Regions from separate parts of the Arthrobacter sp. THG-b23 genome, predicted to be linked through region 3. Evidence: riboswitches for the same ligand, from Rfam matches in the RefSeq annotation. Region 3 holds a riboswitch; each other region holds the start of a gene.

Region 1 (7,364 bases), on a different contig from region 3:
CTGCTACAAACTCCCGACCACAACAGACGACGAACGCAGCCGTCGCAGCGCGGCCATCCGGGAAGCGCTCGTGGAGGCGACGCTCCCGGCGAGGGCCCAGCTGGACCTGGCCTCCGCCGTCGTGCGTCTGGGCACAGAGCTGGTGGGGGTGTGCAATCCCAACGTCCTGAGCGACATTGCCGTGGCCGCGGAAGCGGCGCGGGCCGCCGCCGCCACGGCACGGATCACGGTCGAGGCCAACCTGGCCTCCATCCGGGAGGATTCCATCCAGGAGTCGCTGAAAGAACACACGCAGAAGGCGGACGACATGGTGCGACGAGCCGAAGAGCTGTCAGCGTCGGTCCGGCGCCGCGTCCTGGACTGACCGGTGCGCGAGTAACGGAGCGCGGCCCCGCCGCGCGCTCGATGGAGCGAGACCCCGGCTAGGCCTGCTTCGTGCTGGCAATTTGGATGAGGTTGCCGCAGGTGTCGTCAAACACGGCCGTGACAACCGGTCCCATGTCGGCAGGCTCCTGAACGAACTGCACTCCCAGCGCGGTCAGGCGCTCGTACTCGGAGTGCACGTCGTCGACCCCGAAGCTGTTGAAGGGGATGCCGTCGGCGACCAGGGCTTCCTTGAACGGCTTCACCGCCGGATGGCCGGACGGTTCCAGGAGCAGTTCCACGCCGTCCGGGGCCGATGGCGAGACAACGGTCAGCCAGCGGTCGTCGCCGACGGGAACATCGTTCTTGAGCTGGAACCCCAGCTTCTCGGTGTAGAACTCGAGGGCCTTCTGCTGGTCGTCCACAAAAATGCTGGCGGTGGTGATGATCATGGTGTCTCCTTCGAAGAGGGCGGGAGGTTGGCGAGCCATTCCCTCGCATGGCTTAGCGGGGCAGTATCCAGATGGTGGATGGTGGTGCGTCCACGGTTGCTGGCGGTCACCAAGCCGGCCTCACGCAGAATCGCGAGGTGCTTGGTGACAGCCTGACGGGTGATGGCGAGATGGTGGTTGTTGATCAGGCGCACGGTCAGCTCGAACAGCGTCTGGTCGTTGTGCGCGGCCAGTTCGTCCAGCAAGATCCGCCGAGTCGGATGACTTAGGGCCTGGAAAACCGTGTCCACCCTTCCATGATAGGCAACCTCTAGGTTGCCTATCAAGCGCGCGACCTTGCCTTCGATCGGCCGCGCGGTCTTTCGCCGCGGCATCCGGGCAGGCATGATGCAGGTATGGGTGCGAACACGGCATTCACGGCCACCGAGCAGGTCTATGTGCCGCCGGCGCGGGCGTGGGCGCTGTTGACGGATTGGGCCGCGGCGCCCGCATGGATGCCCGGCGTGAACGAGATGCACGCCGAGGGGCCGCTGGCGGTCGGCCAGGCCATCAGCTTCCGCTCGCAGGGCCACGACCGCAGCAGCACGGTGACCGAGCTCGACGTCGGCCGCAGCATCACCATTACCTCGTCGGAGGGGGACGTGCGGGCTGACTACCGCTACGAACTGGACGGCGACGGCGGCGCGACCCGGCTGACGCTGACTGCCGACGTCGTCGTCAGCGAGGAGCTGGCCGGCATGGCGGAACAGATCCGGCGGGCGATCGCGGAGGCCGATTCCGGCCAGCTGGCCAGCTTCAAGCAGTTTGCGGAATCCGCGCCGTGATTGCCGCCAAGGCGCTGCGCGGACGCCATGCTGATCGCGGTCGTGCGCTGCGAAGAGGCCGCCCTGATCCCGTTCGTGCGCTGCGCGGAAGCCGCGCGCCGACCCTGTCTTGCGCTGCGGGGGAGCCGCGCGCCGACCCTGCTGCCGTCCGCCCGGCTTCCGGCTCAGTAGAATCGACTGCTGGGACCGCTTGAAAGGACTGCGTTGGCCAAGCTCTACTTCCGCTACGGGGCGATGAACTCCGGCAAATCGACCGGATTGCTCCAAGTAGCCTTCAACTATGAGGAGCGCGGGCAGCGCGTGTTGCTGGCCAAGCCGCAGATGGACACCAAGGGGGACAGCAAGATCGTCTCCCGGCTGGGCATGGCCCGGGACGTGGACTTCCTGATCCGCCCGGGTGAATCCGTTCGAGAGCACTTCGGCCGGGTGGCCGCCGGCGAGGATCCCGAAGCCCTGCTGGAGCACGTGGACGTGCAGCCGGTGGCGTGCCTGCTGGTGGACGAGGCTCAGTTCTTGGAGCCGGAACAGATCGACGACCTGTTCCGCATCGCGGTGATGGACAACGTGCCGGTGCTGGCGTACGGCATCCGCACCGACTTCCGCACCCAGGCCTTCCCGGGTGCCCGCCGGCTGCTGGAAATCGCCCACTCCCTTGAGGAGCTGAAGACCATTTGCCGCTGCGGCCGCAAGGCGGTCTTCAACACGCGCCGCGTGGGCGGGGAGATTGTGTTCGACGGCGAGCAGGTTGCCATCGACGGCGAAGACGTCTGGTACGAGTCGCTCTGCGGCACCTGCTACCTCGAGGCCTCCGGCGGCGCGCTGTAGCTCATAGGGCGGCACGCTCTAGGTTAGGCGGCGGTGGGCCGCGGGTTCATGGGCGGAACCCGGCAGCGTCCGTCTGCCGCGGGTGGGCACGCGTTGGCGCTTCCCGCTGGTCACGGGCCGGTAGGCAGGCCCAGCCTTTGCGCCAGCCCGATCGCGTTGAACGGTGCGTGGACCTTGACGTCGTTGTCGAAGTACACGTAAGCATCCCGGCCCGCGCCGTCGGGGCAGCCCGAGCCGTCCAGCCATCCGGCGACCGTCGATGCCAGCCGGTCCAGGTCTTCGTCCCGGTAGCCGCTGACGTAGAGTTCGTCCTTTCCGTGCAGCCGGACGTAGGCGAAGTCGGCCGTGATCTCGTCCAGCATCGGCCACTTGCCGGCGCTGTCGGCCAGCACCAGGGCAGTGTTGTGCCGGCGCAACTGGTCGAAGAACTCCTCGTTGATGAACGTGGTGCTGCGGATCTCGAGGGCGTGGCGCAGCGGCCGGTCGGCGCCGTCGTCGGGGATCCAGGTCCGGTCCTTCATCAGGTCGGTGTGCCCGGCGGCCAAGGCGGCGGCGGCGTGCGTGCTGCGCGGCAGTTGGACCAGAAACTTTTCCATCACCTCGGCGTCGTAGTTGGCCCGCTCGGGCAACTGCCACAGGAACGGTCCGAGCTTTTCGCCCAGGCCCAAGACCCCCGAAGCGTAGAAATTCGCCAAGGCGTCGCGGACGTCCTTCAGGCCCTTCATGTGGGTGATGTACCGCCCGCCCTTGACCGCGAACACGAAGTCCGGAGGCGTCTCGGCGTGCCACTGCCGGAAGCTGGAGGGGCGCTGCAGCGAATAGAACGTGCCGTTGATCTCGACGGAATTCAGGTGGCCGGAGGCATACTCCAGCTCGCGGCGCTGGGGCAGGCCCTTCGGGTAGAACGTGCCGCGCCAGCGCGGGTATCGCCAGCCGGAAATGCCGATCCGTGCCATCGGTTGAGAGGGGGCCATGTCCCGCAGGCTACCCGGCCCAGGCGGTGCAAGCCAGAGCAAGCCGCGCTCCCTCGTCGTGCTGTGGGGCGTTGCGCATCCTTTGAACCGCTGCCGCATCCGGGCACAAGAAGCCCCGCTTTTTCGAGTGGAGAGAAGATGCACGCTTATGCCCGGTTTCGCTGCATCTTCTCTCCACTCGACGCGCCGTCCCGGGTTCCGCCCCGGAATCGACGTCCCGGGTGCGGTAGTTGGAGGGGCTGCAATAGCTGAGGGGTCGCAACCGCTTTCCGGCTTCGGCCCCGGGAGCGACGTCCCGCTCCGGGAGCTAGGGGCCGCGATCGCTTTCCGATTTCCGCCATGGAACCGATTGGGCGGCGCGGATTCCGGTCGTTTGGGGCCCATCGGCTAAACTTGGCGGGTAAGAGCCCCAAATACTCCACCCGGAGTGAGGGGCGTTCTCATGCGCGGCAGCGGCTCCTTGATGTGCAGTCTGTCCGGGGCTTCCGCCGCATCGAATGGGGGAGGATCCCATGCCAGCAATTGTGATCGTCGGAGCCCAGTGGGGCGACGAAGGAAAAGGCAAGGCTACCGACCTGCTCGGCGGCCGCGTGGATTACGTGGTCAAGCCGAACGGCGGCAACAACGCCGGGCACACCGTCGTCGTCGGCGGGGAGAAGTACGAGCTGAAGCTGTTGCCGGCCGGCATCCTGTCCCCCAACGCCACTCCGATCATCGGCAACGGCTGCGTGGTCAACCTTGAGGCCCTCTTCGAGGAGATCGACGGGCTCGAGGCCCGCGGCGCGGACACTTCGCGGCTGCGCGTCTCCGCCAACGCCCACCTGGTGGCCCCGTTCCACCAGACCATGGACAAGGTGACCGAACGCTTCCTGGGCAAGCGCGCGATCGGCACAACCGGCCGCGGCATCGGCCCCGCCTACATGGACAAGGTGGCCCGGCTGGGCATCCGCGTGCAGGACGTGTTCGACGAATCGATCCTGCGGCAGAAGGTCGAAGGCTCGCTGCGGCAGAAGAACGAACTGCTGGTCAAGGTGTACAACCGCCGGGACGTGCACGTGGAGGAAGTCGTGGAGTACTTCCTGTCCTTCGCAGAGCGGCTGCGCCCGATGGTCATCGACTCCACCTACGTGCTGAACAAGGCGCTGGACGAGGGCAAGGTCGTGCTAATGGAGGGCGGCCAGGCCACCTTCCTGGACGTGGACCACGGCACCTACCCGTTCGTGACCTCCTCCAACCCGACGGCCGGCGGCGCGTCCGTGGGCTCGGGCATCGGCCCCACCCGGATCAACCGTGCCGTCGGCATCATCAAGGCGTACACCACCCGGGTGGGCGCCGGGCCGTTCCCCACCGAACTGTTCGACGACATGGGCGAGTACCTGCAGAAGAAGGGCGGGGAGTTCGGCGTGAACACCGGCCGGCCGCGGCGCTGCGGCTGGTACGACGCCGTGCTGGCCCGCCACGCCGCCCGGGTCAACGGCTTCACGGACTACTTCGTAACCAAGCTGGACGTGCTCACCGGCATCGAACAAATCCCGGTCTGCGTGGCCTACGACGTGGACGGCGTCCGGCACGACGAAATGCCGATGACCCAGACCGAGTTCCACCACGCCAAGCCGATCTTCGAGTACTTCGAGGGCTGGACCGAGGACATCACCGGCGCCAGGACGCTGGAAGACCTGCCGGAGAACGCCCGCAACTACGTGCTGGCGCTCGAAAAGCTCTCCGGCACCAGGTTCTCCGCCATCGGCGTGGGCCCCGACCGCGACCAGACCATCGTGGTCCGGGACCTGATCAGCGAATAGCAGGACTGACGACGGCGGGGCGCGGGCAGCGATGTCCGTGCCCCGCTGCGTTACCACCCCCTGCTTAAACCTTTCGCGGGCGGTGCGCGCCATGGGTTAGACTCGTGGGCAACACGGGAGTCCGGTGAGCCGGGCTGAGAGGAAACTTCTCAAGTTTCGACCGTCGAACCTGATCTAGATCATGCCAGCGCAGGGACGTTGACTCTTTACTACCCGTGCCCCGTTTAACAACCTAAGGGCGCGAAAATGCGAACATCAGACTCGATCGTCACCGCGACGAACACCCCTACTGCTGCCGTGCGCAGCGATAAGTTCACCGCCACTCCCCGCGAGTTCGGCGTGGGCGCGAGATTGACCCTGGCGGTCATGGCCGACAACTACGCCGACGTCATCCTGACGGCACTGGACCAGGCCGACGCCACCGGCCTCGAGGTGCAGACCGGCAAGGTGAGCACCTACCTGACCGGCGCCGAGCAGGATGTCCTGCGCTACTTGAGCCAGGTGATTGCCGCGGCGGGACGCACCGGGGCGCACGTCTCGGCCTCCGTGCTCCTGTCCCGGGGCTGCCCCGGCGGCGTCAGCTGCGAAATACCCGAGGGAGGCGCCGCCCTGTACTCGGAGATCCCGGAGCTGGAGCCCACCGGAATCGAGGCCGCAGCCGACTGGGCGCTGTATCCCCTGGCCGACGGCGGTACCGGCGGTGCCTCAGCCGACCACATGCGCGATATCTACGCCGCCATCGACTATGCAAAATCCACCGGTGTTGCGGTTCGGGCGGAGCATTTTGTCACCCGTCTGGACGGCGATGTGGCCCAGGTGCTGCAGGCCATTGCCGCCGGCTGGATCCTGGTGGGCCGTTCCGTCCAGCACGTCACGACGCACGCGACGCTGTCCATCAACAGCCCCAGCGCCTCCTGAAGCGGAAGGACCAGCCATGCCATCATCGTCTTCGCAGCAGCATGCCCTCCCGCGCGGTGCCTGGACCCTGAAGGACCTCGTCCTCCTGGTTGTCCTGGGCGTCGTCTTCGGTTTCCTCTATTGGGTCTTCGTCCAGGCCTGGACCGCCCTGTCCCTGCTGATGGGGCCGGCCGGAGACCTGTCGCAGCACTTCCTGGCCGGAAGCTGGCTGCTGGTGGCTCCGATCGCCATCGCCATCGTTCAACGTCCCTTCGCCGGCGTGCTGGCCGAAGTCTTGGCCTCGGTGATAGAGGTGGTGTTCCTGGGCTCCGCCGTCGGTCCGCTGCTCTTTATCGCGGCCGCCATCCAGGGCATTGGCAGCGAGATCCCGTTCTCGGCCACCCGCTACCGTTCCTACGGCTGGCTTACCTACGCCCTGTCCGGGCTGCTCGGCGCCGGCCTGGTCTTCTTCTATTCGGCGTTCCGGTCCGGCTGGTACGGACAGGACCTGTTCTGGACCCGCCTGGTCATCCACCTAATCTCCGGTGTGATCCTGGGCGGGCTGCTGGGCAAGATCATCGTCGACGGGCTGGCGAAGACCGGCGTGGTGGACAACTTCGCGATCGGCCGCGCCCGGCTGGGCACAACCGATGCGCACCGCTGACCCGGTCCTGGAGCTCAATGACGTATCCGTAGGCTTCCCCCGGCGGGACACAGCCGTGCTGCGCAACGTCATGCTGCGGCTCAAGCCCGGCGAACACCTGATTGTGTTTGGGGCCTCCGGGTCGGGAAAGTCCACCCTGCTGCAGGCGGTCACGGGGGTCGTTCCGCACTCGGTGGTCGCCACCCTGGCCGGCACGGTGTCGGTGAACGGCGTGGCCACAACCGATTCCTCGGTCGCCGAACTTTCCCGACACGTCGGCGTGTTGGCCCAGGATCCCTCCTCCGGGGTCTGTCTTCCGGACGTCGAACAGGAGCTGGCGCTGCCGCTGGAGAACGGTGCGGTGCCTCCCGAGGAGATATCGGCACGGATCGACACCGCGCTGGCCTCGGTCGGCGCCGCCGGCCTCCGCGGCCGCCAAACGGCCCAGCTGTCCGGCGGAGAAGGCCAGCGGGTGGCGCTGGCCGCGAGCCTCATCGCCGAACCGGACCTGCTGCTGCTCGACGAACCCACCTCCATGCTCGATCCGGCAGGCCTGGCCGCCGTGCGGGACGCCGTCACCGCTG
Region 2 (7,364 bases), 380 kb from region 3:
CATGGACCCTGGTGGGCATGCGTTTTCCGGACGGGAACAGTTCCGAACTCGTCCTCAGCGACAACCCCGATAACCGGCGCCTGGAGGTCGAGGTATTCGTGGGCGATGTCCGGCGCGCCTACGAGGAGCTGTCTTCCAACGGCGGGGTGGAATGGATAGAGGCGCCCTTCGCGACCGAGTCAGGGCACGTGGCCGTGATGCGTGCGCCCGACGGCAACGTTTTCGTCCTGGTCGGTTCGTAGGGCGGGGGGCTGCCGCTGCGGAAACAGCCTCCAGGATGATCTGCTTGGAACACCGCGCTACTGCGATGTTAGGGTCGATTGACCGAAAGATCAGCATGCTGTCGTTCCGTCCGGGGCGGCAGCCCTGAGAAGGAGGGCAATGAAGGCTTTGACGTGGCAGGGAAAGCGCTCGGTCAGCGTGGAGGAGGTCCCGGATCCGCGGATCCAGGAGCCCACGGACGCGATCGTGCGGATCACCTCGACCGGCATCTGCGGCTCGGACCTGCACCTTTACGAGGTGCTCACTCCGTTCATGGACAAGGGCGACATCATCGGACACGAGCCCATGGGGATAGTGGAGGAAGTCGGCTCGGCCGTCACCCACATCAAGGCCGGGGACCGGGTGGTCATCCCGTTCAACGTCTCCTGCGGCCACTGCTTCATGTGCCGGAACGGTCTGCAGTCCCAGTGCGAAACCACCCAGGTCCGCGAGTACAACAACAATGCCCAGTTCCTGGGCTACTCGCGGCTCTACGGCTCCGTGCCCGGCGGGCAGGCCGAGTACCTGCGTGTCCCGCACGCCGACTACGGGCCCATCAAGGTGCCCCAGACCGGTGAGGACGAGCGCTATCTGTACCTCTCCGATGTGGTTCCCACCGCCTGGCAGGCCGTGCAGTACGCGGCCCCACCGGAAGGCGGTTCCCTGGCTGTGCTGGGCCTTGGCCCTATCGGCCAGATGTCCGCTCGGATCGGCCGGCACCTCGGCTTCCGCGTGCTCGCGGTGGACCCCGTCGCGGAGCGGCGGGCCATGGCGGAGCGTCACGGCATCGAGACGCTGGACCTGCACGGCGACGTCGCGGACGAACTGCGGGAGCGCACGGACGGCCGCGGGCCGGACTCGGTGGTGGATGCGGTGGGCATGGAGGCGCACGGCTCGCCCGTGGCGGGCGCGGTCCACCAGGCGGTGGGGCTGCTGCCGTCCGCCCTGGGCCGCAAGGCGATGGAGACAGCCGGAGTGGACAGGCTCGACGCGCTCTACACCGCGATCGACGCCGTCCGGCGCGGCGGCACGATCTCGATCAGCGGCGTGTACGGCGGGATGAAGGACCCCCTGCCGATGCTGACCATGTTCGACAAGCAGCTCCAGCTGCGGATGGGCCAGTGCAACGTGAAGCGGTGGATCGATGACCTGCTGCCGCTGGTCGACGACCCGTCGGACCCGCTGGGCGTGCTCGACCTGGCGACCCACCAAGTTCCGCTGGAGCAGGCTCCGGAGATGTACGAGAAGTTCCAGAAGAAGGAGGACGGCTGCATCAAGGTGGTGCTCAAGCCGTAGCCCCGAACGGAACGGCGGACCCCGGCTTTCATGGGACGGCCGGGGCCCGCCGGGCCCCGGTTCACACGAAGATGAAGTTCCAGGTCCCGGCGGCCACGGCGGCGGCGGCTGCCGCTCCGGCGATGACCGCGCCACCCAGCAACACCCAAACATCCACCACGCTGTAGGTGGATTCCCGCGCCCAGGTCCTGGGCCCGGCGCCGAAGCCGCGGGCCTCCATGGCGACGGCCAGCCGGGTGGCACGGCGGATGGCCTGCACGATCAGGCCGAACGCCTGGCCCACGAACGCACCAGCCTTGGCCAGCGGCCGGTTCTCCGCTCCGACACCGCGGGCGCGGCGCGCCAAACCGAGAATCCGCCATTCCTCCACGAGCAGCCCGACCAACCGCATGGCGGCCAGCGCTCCCAGCACGAAGCGGTGGGGCAGCTTCAGCTTCTGCGCCAGGGCGTCCGCCAGATCCGTGGGGTCGGTCGTCAGGAGCAGGAAAATGCCCGGCAGCGCCACGGCGAGCGAACGCAGGCCGATGGCAACGCCTCCGGCCACCGAGTCCTCGGTGAAGATCAGCGGACCGAACTGGAACAGCACGGCCCCGGTCTTCTCGGCCAGCAAGGCCGTTGCCCAGGCCCCGACGGCAGCCGCCGCCAGCAGCGGCCAGCCGCGCTTGAGCAGCACCCACGGCTTGACGCCCAGCACGGGCATCAGCAACAGTTCGGCGGCCAGCACCACGGAGGCGCTGACCCAGTCCACACTGAGCATGACCACCACGGTGATCAGGGTGGCGGCTGCCAGCTTTGATACCGGGTTGGCGCGGCCGAACGGGGAGGCTGCCAGCCGGGGGGTCAGCAGGTCCATGCTCATGCTGCCCTCCGAAGCGGCTGGGCCGGGCGCACGCCGCCGTCTGCCACCCGTATGCCGGCACCGCCGAGCGCCGCGGTGAAATCGGCGTCGTGCGTCACCGAGACCACGCTCCTGCCATCGGCCACCAGCTCGGCCAGCAGCGTGACCAGCTCGGCCCAGGTGTTGGCGTCCTGTCCGAAGGTCGGCTCGTCCAGCACCAGGATGTCCGGGCTGGTGGCCAGCATGGTGGCAACCGAGAGCCTGCGTTTCTCGCCGCCGGAAAGGGTGAACGGGTTGGCCTGCAGCAGGCGGGTCAGCCGGAGCCGCTCGGCGATCGTGTCCACCCGCTGCCGGACCGTCGCCTCGGGCAGTTTGGCCACGCGGCGCGGGCCAAACTCAAGTTCGTCAAGCACCGTGCCGGTGAGGAACTGGTGTTCCGGTTCCTGGAAGACGCTGCCGATCCGGGTCACCAGCTGCGCGGACTTCCACTTTGCCGGTGACAGGCCGGCGCCGCGGTGCAAGGCCGGTGTCGCCGACAGCTCCCCTCCTGCGGGCGGCACCAGGCCGGCGAGGGTGAGGGCCAGCGTGGATTTACCGGCGCCGTTCGCGCCGGTGATGCTGAGCGCCTGCCCGGCCAACAGGTCCAGGTCCACCCCGCGCAGCACCGGTTCGGCTCTCCGGTTACGCGACACGTCCAGCGCCGCCGCCCGCAGCAACGGCCCGCCCGGGGACGGCGCCGGAGGCAGGTCCAGCCCCGGGGTGTGCCCGGGAACCCAGACGCCGGCCTCGATCAAACGGGCGCGGGTGGCGCTCTCGGCGAGCACGGTGCCCGGCGGCCCGTCGGCCAGCACGCCGCCGCCGGCCGCGAGGACGATCACTCGGTCCACCACGTCCGCCCAGACAGCCACCCGGTGCTCGACCACCACCAGGGTGGCGCCGGTGCGGTCCAGCACCCGGGCCACGGCGTCGCGTACTTCCTGCACGCCGTCCGGGTCCAGGTTCGCGGTCGGCTCGTCCAGCAGCAGCAGCCCCGGCCGCATGGCCAGGACGGAGGCCAGCGCCAGCCGCTGCTTCTGGCCCCCGGACAGCGCCGAGGTGGGGTGATCCAACGGTACCGTCAGGCCGACATCGGCCAGGGATTCGCGGACCCTGTCCCAGATCTGCGTGCGCGGCAGCGACAGGTTCTCCGCTCCGAAGGCCACCTCGTCGCCCACCCGGGCCAGCACCAGCTGGCTCTCCGGATCCTGCAGCACAAGGCCGGCCCGGCCGCGGGCCTCGGAGGGACGGACACCCGCCACGGTGAGCCGGCCGGTCTCCTCGCCCTCGCCCTCGTCGCCGAGGACGCCGGCCAGAGCGTGCAGCAGCGTGGACTTGCCGGCCCCGGAGGCGCCCAGCAACAGTACCCGTTCACCCGGGGCGATGCTGAAACTGGCCCCGCGCACCGCCGGATCCTTGCGGCCGGCATGCCGCCAGCCCCACCCCTCGGCGTGGACCGGCACGGGCCCGGGCACCGCCGTCGTACTCTGCTCTCCCATGGAACGGCTCAGACGTCGGCCGAGCGTCCCGCGGCGAAGGAGGACAGCACGCCCGTCTTCGCCAGGCCCCTGACCGCCAGCCATGGCAGCAGCCCGGCAATCACGACGCCGGACACGGCGGCGAAGCCCACGTAGGCCAGCTGCCACTCGGCGGCCCAGAGCATGTTGTAGAGGATGTTCTCGCTGATGGACAGTGCCAGGCCTGCACCCAAGCCGGCCAGCAGCGCCACGCCGAGGTTGAACTTGCGGTACAGGAAGAGCAGGAAGACGACCTCGGCCCCCAGGCCCTGGATCAGGCCGGAGACCAAGACGGTCATGCCGAAGCTCGTGCCCAGCAGCGCGGAGACAATGGCGGCCAACATCTCGCAGTAGATGGCGGCGCCGGGCTTGCGGATGATCAGTCCGCCCAGCACGCCGGCCATCAGCCAGCCGCCGGTGTACAGTCCGGCGGAAGGCGGGAAGGCAAGGGTCAGGCCCTCGATCAGCGGCCAGCCCGCCGACCAGGCCCAGAAGATGACGCCGACGGCCACGGCGACCACCGAGGCCACGACGATGTCCACCACCCGCCAGCCGTAGCGCGGCTTCCGGGCAGGTGTGGGCGTGGCGGGTGCATTCGAAACGGTACTCAATGGGATCCTCCTGGTTGCAGGAGGGGAGGGCGGCCATGCGGCGCGCCCCGAGAACTCGACTCCCTTCGCCGGTACTAACCGGAGCAGGTTCGAGGGTCTGCGGTTCATCCGCACTCTCAGCGTCCCTCCCGGTCTCCGGTGTGTACCGGCCGGTCGGACGCTCCCCTGTCGTCATAGGTGCTGTCTAGCAGCACGCACCAGTCTACACTCGCCCGCAGCGGCGGGCGATTCGGCTTCAGACCCTTGGAAAATGCACGACGGCTTACGGCCCGGGCGGGTGCCGGGCAGTAGGCTGGGAACCGGAACAGCAGTTGAGACGGGGCTTCGGCCCCGGGAGGGAGCGGGCATGAACATTGTGTTGAGGCTCTTGGGCACACTGGTGAGTATCGGCGCGGGCCTGGCAGCCAGCCAGCTGCTGGGGTTTGTCTGGAAGATGGTCACCGGAAAAGATGCGCCGAAGAGCGACGATGACCTGGAGAACAGCCTGCGGGCGGCGGTCGCCTTCGCCGTGGTATCCGGCACCGTGGCGCGCGTGATCCAGGTGCTGACCAAGCGCGCCACCGCCAAGGCGGTCATCCGCTACGACAAGACGCGGGAAATGGTCTAAGCGGTTCCTTGAGGGGGCCCGATGGGGGACGGGACCGCGGTCCCGTCCCCCATCGCGCTTCTGTCCCCGGTCCGCAGGCACCCGCCACCGGACCGGTTTCTTTTGTCCGCGGGTTATTTTTTGTCCGCCGGCCCGGCGTCGTCCTCATCGTTCCGCGCCGGACCAGCCGCAGCCGCCGCGGTGGGTCGCTCCCCCTGGCCGCCGGCTGCGACACCGCTGCCGGCGTCGCTGCCGGAAGGCGCGACGTCGTCGGGTGCGGCCGCTGAATCTTCCTCGGCCGCTGCCTCCACCACCGCATCGAGGTCGTCCACGCTGAGGATTTCCTTGCGCAGGTGTTTGGTGCGGTATCCGGCCCGGCCCACCATGTGGGCGGAAACCGGCACGGTGAGCAACTGGAACAGCCAGGCTATGAGGAGCAAGGGCACCGCCGCCCAGCTGCGCAGCTGCAATCCCAGTCCCGTCAGCAGCAGCAGCAGGCCGAACACCTGCGGTTTCGTGGCGGCGTGCATCCGTGAGAGCAGGTCCGGGAACCGCAGCAGGCCGATGGCCGCGGCCAGGGACATCCCCGCGCCGGCGATCAGGCAGACGGCGGTCGCGACGTCGAGTATCAGGTCAGTGTTCACGGGGCCGCCCGTCCGTCACGAAACGGGCCACGGCGACCGAGCCGATGAAACCGACAACGCAGATGACAACGACCAGCGTCAGGTTGTTCAGGTGGCCGCCGGCGGCCATGTCCACGATGAGTCCGGCGCAGACAATCGCCAGCAGCACGTCAATGGCCAGCAGCCGGTCCAGCAGCGAGGGGCCGCGGGCGAGGCGGATCAGCGACAGTACCGCGGCCGCGCCCAGCACTGCGCTCACGACGACTTGGGCAACCGGAATGACTTCCCCGTTCACACTGCACCTCCCCTGCCGGTACCTTCGGCCTTGACGATTGCCAGTTCTTCCTTGGTGCCCATCATCCGGATCAGGCCCGCCTCGATCCGCCGCACGTCTGCCCGGAAACGTTCAGCGGCCTCCTCGGTGGCCACGTCGATCACGTGCAGGTAAAGGGTGGACGTCGAGCGGTCCACATCCACCACGAAGCTGCCGGGGATCAACGAAATGGCATGCCCGGTCGCAGTCACCAGCAGGTCGGAATGGCTTCGCAGCCGGACCGCCACCACCGCGTTGCGCAGCGTCGGGCCCCGGGTAAGGGCCAGCCACAGGACTTCGACGCTCGCCACCGCCACCTGCCACACGAACGTGACAGCGAAGACCAGCGCCGCCAGCGGATTGAAGCGTCCGCTGAGTTCGACCGGCGGCAGGTAGAACAGGTTCACGATGACCAGCGCGATCAGCAGGCCGAAGATCAGGTTGCCGGGGCTGAAATCCTGCCACAGGGAGCCCCAGAGGATGACCAGCCAAGCCAGCAGCGGCAGCTCGACCCAGATGGAGATGCGCGGTTTCCTCATTGGCCCCCCTCCTGCAGGGCGCCCTCACCCAGGACGGCCTCGATGTACGGGGTGCGCTGCAGCATCTCCCGCGCCGCCTGGTCGCTGAGCTCGAACAGGGGACCGGCGAACAGCGTCAGGGCAAGGCCCATCGCCACCAGCCCGACCGTCGGCCAGACCATGGGCAGCGGCAGCAGCTGAACGATGCCCCGCCCGGTGAACCGCCCGTGCGGGTGGTCCTCCACATGGCGGGTGGTCCGCACGGCGGATCCATCGGGCTTGGTGGCCACCAGGACCGGGTCCGGGTGCTCGGCATCTTCGGGGCGCCGCCAGAACACGCGGTTCCAGACCCGCGCCATGGCCAGTAGGGTCAGCAGCGACGTGACCATGCTGCCCGCCACCAGTACCCAGGCGACCGGGGTGCCCAGCTCCACGCCGCCCTGCACGAGCCCGATCTTGCCCAGGAAACCCGAGAACGGCGGGATGCCGGCCAGGTTCATGGCCGGCACGAAGAACAGGATGGCCAGCAGCGGCGACAGCTTGGCCATGCCGCCCAGCCGGTCCATGTTGGTGGTCCCGCCGCGGCGTTCGATCAGGCCGGCGACCAGGAACAGGCTGGTCTGCACCGTAATATGGTGCGCCACATAATAGACCGCCGCGCCCAGGCCCACCACCGAGGACATGGCCAGGCCAAAGACCATGTAGCCGATGTGGCTGACCAGGGTGAAGGAGAGCATGCGCTTGATGTCGATCTGCGCCACGGCC
Region 3 (7,364 bases):
CAGCCACGTCGCCCAGCACACCTGGTTCGGCTTTTTCGGCGACGTCGACCTGGCCGTGGTCGAGGCCGTGGGCATCCTCGAGGACGGACGACTCATCCCGTCCACCTCGGTGGGCAACAACATGACCTGGCTCCGGGAGGCCAGCCGGGTCATCGTGGAGATCAACAACGCCCAGCCGCTCGGCCTCGAAGGCATGCACGACGTCTACCACGGCACCGCCCTGCCGCCGGAACGCAGGCCCATCCCGCTCGTGAATCCGGACGACCGGATTGGTGAACCCTACCTGGAGGTGGATCCGGACAAGATCGTGGCCATCGTGCACACCGACGCGCCGGATCGGAACTCCCCTTTCAACCCGCCCGATGAAAACTCGCAGCAAATCGCGGGCCACCTGCTGGAGTTCCTGGACCACGAGGTCCGGCGCGGGCGCCTGACCGAGCAGCTGCTCCCGTTGCAGTCCGGGGTCGGCAATATCCCCAACGCCGTGCTGGAAGGCCTGGCGGCCGGCGGCTACCGCGGCCTGACCGCCTACACCGAGGTCATCCAGGACGGCATGCTGCAGCTGCTCAAGGAGGGCGTGCTGCGGATGGCCTCCGCCACGTCCTTCTCGCTCAGCCGCACCGGTCTGGAGGAGTTCAACGCGAACGTGGACTACTACCGCGAGCGCATCATCCTGCGCACCCAGGAAATCTCCAACCACCCCGAGCTGGTGCGCCGGCTGGGCTGCATCTCGCTCAACGGGATGATCGAAGCGGACATTTACGGCAACATCAACTCCACCCACGTGGCCGGCACCAAGGTGATGAACGGCATCGGCGGCTCCGGCGACTTCGCCCGGAACAGCTACCTGTCCGTCTTCATGTCCCCCAGCATGGCCAAGGGCGGGAAGGTTTCCAGCATCGTGCCGATGGCCAGCCACGTCGACCACACCGAGCACGACACGATGATCGTGATCACCGAGCAGGGGCTGGCCGACCTGCGCGGCCTCGCGCCGAAGCAGCGGGCGCGCAAGATCATCGAGACCTGCGCCCACCCCGACTACCGGCCGATGCTGCAGGACTACTTCGACCGTGCCTGCCGGGACAGCTTCGGCAAGCACACCCCGCACCTGCTCGGGGAGGCCTTGTCCTGGCACCAGCGCTTCGTGGAGACCGGCAGCATGCGCCCCGCGCAGCAGTAACGGCCGCCTCGCCCACCCCCGGGCGGAGGTCTGTCCGGCTCTCTCTCTCTGGCCCTCCGGCCCTCCGGCCCTCCGGCTCTCCAGCTCTCCGGCTCTCCAGCTCTCCGGGTCTCCGGGTCTCCGGGTCTCCGCCCGGGAGTATGACGCCGTCGTACCGGCGGTCTTTCGCCGCCCGGGTGCGACTGCCGGTAGGCTGCTGGCTTGTACACGGGAGTCCGGTGAGCCGGGCTGAGAGGAAGCTTCTCAAGTTTCGACCGTTGAACCTGATCTGGATCATGCCAGCGCAGGGAGCAACCCTCACACCCGTCCCCTGTTAACTCAACAGAAGGGCGCGAACATGCAGACATCCGACGCTGCCGTCCCACTCACCGGCTCCGACTGGCTGATGGCAGCAGCGAGCCCGGCCGTGCCCGGCGGGGTCCTGCCCGCCGGCCGTCTTCTTGCGTCGCCGGGAGGATATGATGCGCTCCCCAGCTGACGGCATGCACCTGGTGGCGATGGTCAACCCGCCCACCAGCCAGTATTCGGAGAACTGGCGGCATCCGCTCTCCCGGCGCGACTGGCTGAGCGCGGAGTTTTATCTTGATCTGGGCCGGACACTGGAACGAGGCTGCTTCGACATGCTGTTCCTGCCCGACGCGCTGGCCGTCCCGGAGGACAACGCGGGCGACTTCGCCACCACGCTGGTCACGGGCGGCAAGGGCGCCATCTATCTCGACCCCTTGGTCACCCTGTCACTGGTTGCCGGGGCGACCCGGCACCTGGGGTTGGCCGCCACCATCTCCACGACGTTCACCCCTGCTTACACCATCGCCCGGAAGCTTCTCTCGCTGGATCACCTCTCCGGCGGCCGGGTCGCCTGGAACATCGTCACGTCCACCACGGACGCCGAGGCCGCCAACTTCGGCCTGCCCTCCATCCCGCCCAAGTCGGAGCGTTACTACCGGGCCGACGACGTCGTCCAGACCGTGGTGGACCTGTGGGAAACCTGGGACCCCGGGGCGCTAACACTGGATGCGCCGGGACGCCGGTTTGCGGATCCGGAGCGTGTCCACCGGATACCCGAACGGCCCCGGCTCGACGGCGACGACGACCGTCCGCTGAGCCGCGGTCCGATCACCCTGCCGCGCAGTCCGCAGGGAAGGCCGGTACTCATGCAGGCCGGATCCTCCCTGCGCGGCATGGAGTTCGCCGCCCGCTGGGCCGAGGTCGTGTTCGCCGTCGCCGACACTCCGGACGCCATGCGCGCGGTGCGGACCGAACTGCGGGCCCGCGCCGCCGCCGCCGGACGGAATCCGGATCGGCTGGCCGTGCTCCCGGCCGTCCAGCCGATCACCGGCGCCACTCCCGCCGCCGCGCGCCAAGCCGTACGAGGCCTGGAGGCGGCGCTCGATGAGGAGGACGTCCTGACGAAGTTGGGCCGGCTCCTCCACGCGGCCCGGGAGGACCTGCAGCCGGACGGCAGCGCCGAGGAGTTGCTGCTGGCCCACCGCGGGGCCACGGGCAGCGATGGTTTTGAACAGATGCTCCTGGCCGCAGCCCGCCGGGAATCGATGACCGTCCGCGATCTGGCGACGGCGCAGGCCATGAACCAGCTGCACCCCCAGCCCGTGGGCGATCCGGCGGACATCGCCGACTACTTGTGCGAACTCTACGACTCTGAGGCGGCTGACGGTTTCGTGATCATGTCGGCCCTCTACCCGTCCTCGCTCGAAGAGTTCGTCAACGGGGTGGTGCCGGAACTGCAGGCCCGAGGCCGGTTCCGGACCGCGTATTCGGGACGCACCCTGCGCGATCACCTGGGAGCCTCCCGGGAGGGCAGTCGCTCCGTCGCGTCTTAGCAGCGGTTCCGCGCCGGTTCAGCGCTGGTACACCCTGGCGAGCACGGCGTCGAAGACCCGGTCGGGCAGCAGCCGACGAGCGCTCATGATCGTCCGCGCGCCTCGTCCGACCGGGTACCGGCTGCGCGTGCGCCGGGCGGCCGCCACCCGGGCGATGCGACTTCCAACGACTTCCGGCCGCGTTCCCGTGCGTTCCGTGTAGGCCCCGGCGATCGCCCGCGCCACGCTCTCCGCCTGCTGCGCGTAGGCCGTACCTTCGGAACTCTGCAGCAGGCCCTCCACCGCGATGGCGTCCCACTCGGTCAGAATCGGCCCGGGCTCGACGATCACCACGTCGATGCCGTAGGGTTTGAGCTCCACCCGGAGGCAGTCCGACAAACCCTCGACCGCGAATTTCGCCGCGTGGTACCAGCCGCCCAGCGGTTCATAGAACACGCCGCCGATCGAGGAGACGTTAATGATCCGCCCGCCGCCCTGGGCCCGCATGGCCGGGGCCGCCAGCTGGATAAGCCGCCCCAGCCCGAACAGGTTCACTTCGAACTGCTGCCGGGCATCATCCAACGGCACATTCTCAATCGCGCCGTATGATCCGTAACCGGCATTGTTGACCAGCACGTCCAGCCGCCCCTGCTCCGAAAGGATGTGCCCTACCCCGCGCACCATGGACGCGTCGTCGGTCAGGTCCATCTCGAGGACGCGAACCCCGTGCTCTTCCAGCGGGCGCATCCGCTCCAGCCGGCGCGCGGCCGCGTAGACGATGAAGCCGCGGCGTGCCAGCTCCCGACACGTATGTTCCCCGATCCCGGAGGACGCTCCGGTTACCAGTGCGACTTTGTCCCTCACCATCACGCCCGCCTCACTTCTCCAATGCCATGACGACGGCGGCGCGCGCCTCGTCCGGCAGGTTCCGGGCCGCGCCGTCGGGAGCCAAGAGCCGCCGGCAACCGTCGAGTTCCACCGCCAGCGGTGCGCCAATGCTTTGCCCCTTGGCGAGCGGCCACAGCACGGCAAGCTCCGTTGCGTCGTCGGCGCATTCGCTGTCAGCCGGATCCTCGCTGGCCGCCTTCAAGATGACGTCTATGGCCGGGCCCTCAAGGCTACCTCCCCTAAAAAACGTCCCGGACACGATCTCGAACACGTCAAACTCCAGGTTCGGCTGCGCGTCGGCGGGGCGCTCGTCGTCTTCATTCGTTATCCGCTCGGTCCGGTACTGGCAGATCTTCATCGTGTCGGCCTCGCCAGCGCTGGGCAGAAGGCCGGGGGAACCCGGCATGCCCTCGCCGCTGCTACGCGGCTGCGCGCCCGCCGTCTGCTCGAAAGGTACCAGCGCAGCCACTCCCGGCATCGGCTTGATGCCCCACTCGGCGGGGCAGCCAGCATCCAGCGCCGCCCTCGGCTGGATCAGTTCCCTCCGGTGCTGCTTCGACTCGATTACGGTCATGCCCGCCAGAACCTCGCGGACCCCCGGTTTGGTCTTGCCGCAGGAATCCGTCGGCCACGCGGCACGCATGGCCTTGCCGGCCGCATCCACGAGCCACAGATCGGGGACCATTTCCATGTCGGCGGTGCAGGCCAAGTTCGCCCTGGGTCCGTCGCTGGGCTGCGCCAGCGCTTTCAACAGTGCGTCAATGTTTCCGGTGAGGCGCTCTTCCGTGAACGCCGACCACAGGCCATCCTCGTCCTCGACGGTTGCCATCGCCAGGGCGTCACAGCGGATGACGTCGACCGGCGCGAAGGCTTCGGGCACGCTGCCGGCCGCCGGCGGCGGAGGTGCGGACGGCTGCCCTGGTTCGACGATGTGCTGCACCGTTGTGCAATCGACGGCGTCGACCAGTTCGGCCTCGGGCCGCGCTTGTCCCCCCGGGCCTCCCGGGAGCTGCCCGCAGGCCGCCATGGCGCCGACCGTCAGTGCTGCCGCCATCACCGCCCCAAGCCTCCGGCCCCGGCTTCCCTGCCGCCGCTTCCGCTTCACCGCGCCCGTCCCCCGATCACCGTCGATGCCGTCAGTGTAGCGAGGCCCTCGGGAAATACATCGCGGGCACTGCCCCCGGGGGAACCTGCGCCTCGCGGGAGCGTCAGGAAAGACGGCGGAATTCGCCTGCGCGGAGCTGGACATAGATCGGCAGGGTCATCTGGATATGAGATACGCCGACCGGCTCGTCAAGCAGTTCATTGATGGTGGTTTGCCCTTCCAGCTCGGTCACTTCGCCATCCATGACTTGAGCCTACGTCGGCAGGACGCTCCCGGTACCAAGACACGCGCCACCTGCTGCTTGGTGCCGCTTCTGCACAGCTTCGGTCACGTCGGGAGGTTCACGAACCGTCCTCGTTTTATGGCGACGGTTGCTGTCGGTGATTAGAGTCTTCGACATGGAAGAGGTTCCGTGGGCAGCACCGTCCGGTTCCTGATCCTGGCGCTGATGCTGTTCGCGCTGCTGGTTATGCCAGGGTCCGCGGCCCTGCGATCGTATCCAAGCGCCATTGCGGGACTCGGAGATTCCATCACCCAGGCCGCAAACACCTGTTGCAAGCCCGGCAACTACCCGGCCCAGTCCTGGTCCACGGGCGACGAGCGGTCCGACGGCATACGCAGCCACTACGAGCGGCTGGTGGCGTTGCACCCGCAGAACAGCATCAGCAATTACAACAATTCCGCCGGCGGCGCCGGGGCGGCGGATCTTCCTGCGCAGGTGTCCATGGCCGTGGCCCAGAAGGCGGACTACATCACCCTCCTCATTGGAGCCAACGACCTGTGCGCCTATTCGGCATCAGCAATGACGTCCATCACCGACTTCACAGAACAGGTCGCTACTGCTCTCGAGGCGCTGCATCACGGGCTGCCGCACGCCAGCATCTACGTCAGCAGCATTCCCGACCTTCATCGCCTGTGGTCCGTTCTGCGCACCGATCAGGAGGCCAGACGGGTGTGGGCGGCCAACGGAACCTGCCCGTCCATGCTCGGCGCCGAGGTCACCGAGAACCAGCGGCAGGAAGTTGTTGCCCGCGAGCTGGCCTTCAACGAGATCCTCGCCGACACATGCGCAAGGTATAAGAACTGTCACTGGGACCGCGGCGCCGTCTACGCCTACAGGTTCTCCGCCACCGAAATTAGCACCCTGGATTACTTCCATCCCGGCCCCGGCGGCCAGGCCGCACTGGCCGAACTGACGTGGCACGCATTCCAGGGACACCGATGACCCGGATATTTGGGACGGGCCGTGCAGCACACGGGCGCCTAGCAGATGACCAAGAGATATTTACTCAAAAGCGCGAGTAAGTTAGCAACTCTGATGCTTTTTCTGCGGATAACTCCGGCACTCGTAAGATTTTGAGGTCCTTGTCAGCAACATTCGCTTCGCATAAAAACTCTTTTTCAGCGCGTGTTAGCTTGATCACCGTCCTTTCCGGCGGGCCCACCGGAAAGCTCAACCAACGCTGCTACCTTCCGGAGGCACCATGGGACTCAGCTCCCCCACGCACACAGACGACAGCGCTGTCGCGCCCGGACCCGCTGCAGAAACACGACGCGGATCCTCCCCAGGGACAGGGGCAGGCCGCACCTCCGGCAAGGCCGACAACGAACTCAAGCGCGGGCTGAGCAGTCGCCACCTGCAGATGATCGCCATCGGCGGTGCGATCGGCACGGGGCTGTTCGTGGCCTCGGGCGGCACGATTTCCCAGGCTGGTCCCGGCGGAGCCTTGGTCGCCTATGCGCTGGTCGGGCTGATGGTGTTCCTGCTGATGCAGTCGCTGGGCGAAATGTCGGCCAAGATTCCGGTGGCCGGATCCTTCCAGACCTTTGCCACCCGATTTGTCTCGCCGTCCTTCGGGTTCGCGATCGGCTGGAACTACTGGTTCAACTGGGCCATCACGGTGGCCGCCGAGCTGGTTGCCGCCGGAATCATCATGGATTTCTGGTTCCCGGGGGTCCCCGGCTGGGTGTGGGCCGGGATCTTTCTGCTGGTCTTGACCGGGCTTAACGCCCTCTCCGCCAAGTCCTTCGGTGAGTCAGAGTTCTGGCTCTCCCTCATCAAGGTCGCCGCAGTGGTGCTCTTCCTGATCGCCGGCGTGCTGATGATCTTCGGCATCCTCGGGGACAACTCCCCGGGCCTGAGCAACTGGGAAAACCGCGATGACGTGTTCCACGGCGGTTGGGTCTCGATCATCTCGGTCTTCATGATTGCCGGGTTCTCCTTCCAGGGCACCGAGCTGGTGGGCGTGGCCGCAGGCGAAGCCAAGAACCCGCGCCGCGAAGTGCCGAAGGCCATCCGCACGGTCTTTTGGCGCATCATGCTCTTCTACATTGGTGCCATCTTCATCATCGGCTGCCTGATCCCGTTCAC

What was found. Region 3 has a riboswitch for thiamine pyrophosphate ahead of AC5RVD_RS02905 (NtaA/DmoA family FMN-dependent monooxygenase). Riboswitches for the same ligand answer to the same signal wherever they lie in the genome.
Region 1: another riboswitch for thiamine pyrophosphate. It lies ahead of AC5RVD_RS05715 (YkoF family thiamine/hydroxymethylpyrimidine-binding protein); the one in region 3 lies ahead of AC5RVD_RS02905 (NtaA/DmoA family FMN-dependent monooxygenase).
Region 2: another riboswitch for thiamine pyrophosphate. It lies ahead of AC5RVD_RS01010 (ECF transporter S component); the one in region 3 lies ahead of AC5RVD_RS02905 (NtaA/DmoA family FMN-dependent monooxygenase).

What each region holds. Positions count from the first base shown of each region.
Region 1 is NZ_JBNHGM010000002.1:443,934-451,297, reverse strand. It holds gene AC5RVD_RS05750 (cyclodeaminase/cyclohydrolase family protein) at 1-364, shown strand, start outside; gene AC5RVD_RS05745 (VOC family protein) at 423-815, opposite strand; gene AC5RVD_RS05740 (ArsR/SmtB family transcription factor) at 812-1,105, opposite strand; gene AC5RVD_RS05735 (SRPBCC family protein) at 1,211-1,639, shown strand; gene AC5RVD_RS05730 (thymidine kinase) at 1,844-2,464, shown strand; gene AC5RVD_RS05725 (DUF72 domain-containing protein) at 2,575-3,438, opposite strand; gene AC5RVD_RS05720 (adenylosuccinate synthase) at 3,951-5,240, shown strand; TPP riboswitch at 5,344-5,454, shown strand; gene AC5RVD_RS05715 (YkoF family thiamine/hydroxymethylpyrimidine-binding protein) at 5,487-6,158, shown strand; gene AC5RVD_RS05710 (ECF transporter S component) at 6,175-6,801, shown strand; gene AC5RVD_RS05705 (ABC transporter ATP-binding protein) at 6,788-7,364, shown strand, end outside.
Region 2 is NZ_JBNHGM010000001.1:205,353-212,716, forward strand. It holds gene AC5RVD_RS00990 (VOC family protein) at 1-242, shown strand, start outside; gene AC5RVD_RS00995 (zinc-dependent alcohol dehydrogenase) at 382-1,557, shown strand; gene AC5RVD_RS01000 (energy-coupling factor transporter transmembrane component T family protein) at 1,619-2,416, opposite strand; gene AC5RVD_RS01005 (ABC transporter ATP-binding protein) at 2,413-3,930, opposite strand; gene AC5RVD_RS01010 (ECF transporter S component) at 3,939-4,559, opposite strand; TPP riboswitch at 4,603-4,736, opposite strand; gene AC5RVD_RS01015 (DUF4235 domain-containing protein) at 4,906-5,166, shown strand; partial or broken gene mnhG (monovalent cation/H(+) antiporter subunit G) at 5,424-5,789, opposite strand; gene AC5RVD_RS01025 (MrpF/PhaF family protein) at 5,779-6,063, opposite strand; gene AC5RVD_RS01030 (Na+/H+ antiporter subunit E) at 6,060-6,620, opposite strand; gene AC5RVD_RS01035 (Na+/H+ antiporter subunit D) at 6,617-7,364, opposite strand, start outside.
Region 3 is NZ_JBNHGM010000001.1:590,223-597,586, forward strand. It holds gene scpC (succinyl-CoA:acetate CoA-transferase ScpC) at 1-1,180, shown strand, start outside; TPP riboswitch at 1,378-1,487, shown strand; gene AC5RVD_RS02905 (NtaA/DmoA family FMN-dependent monooxygenase) at 1,642-3,021, shown strand; gene AC5RVD_RS02910 (oxidoreductase) at 3,040-3,867, opposite strand; gene AC5RVD_RS02915 (hypothetical protein) at 3,878-4,942, opposite strand; gene AC5RVD_RS02920 (hypothetical protein) at 5,097-5,237, opposite strand; gene AC5RVD_RS02925 (SGNH/GDSL hydrolase family protein) at 5,406-6,218, shown strand; gene AC5RVD_RS02930 (amino acid permease) at 6,478-7,364, shown strand, end outside.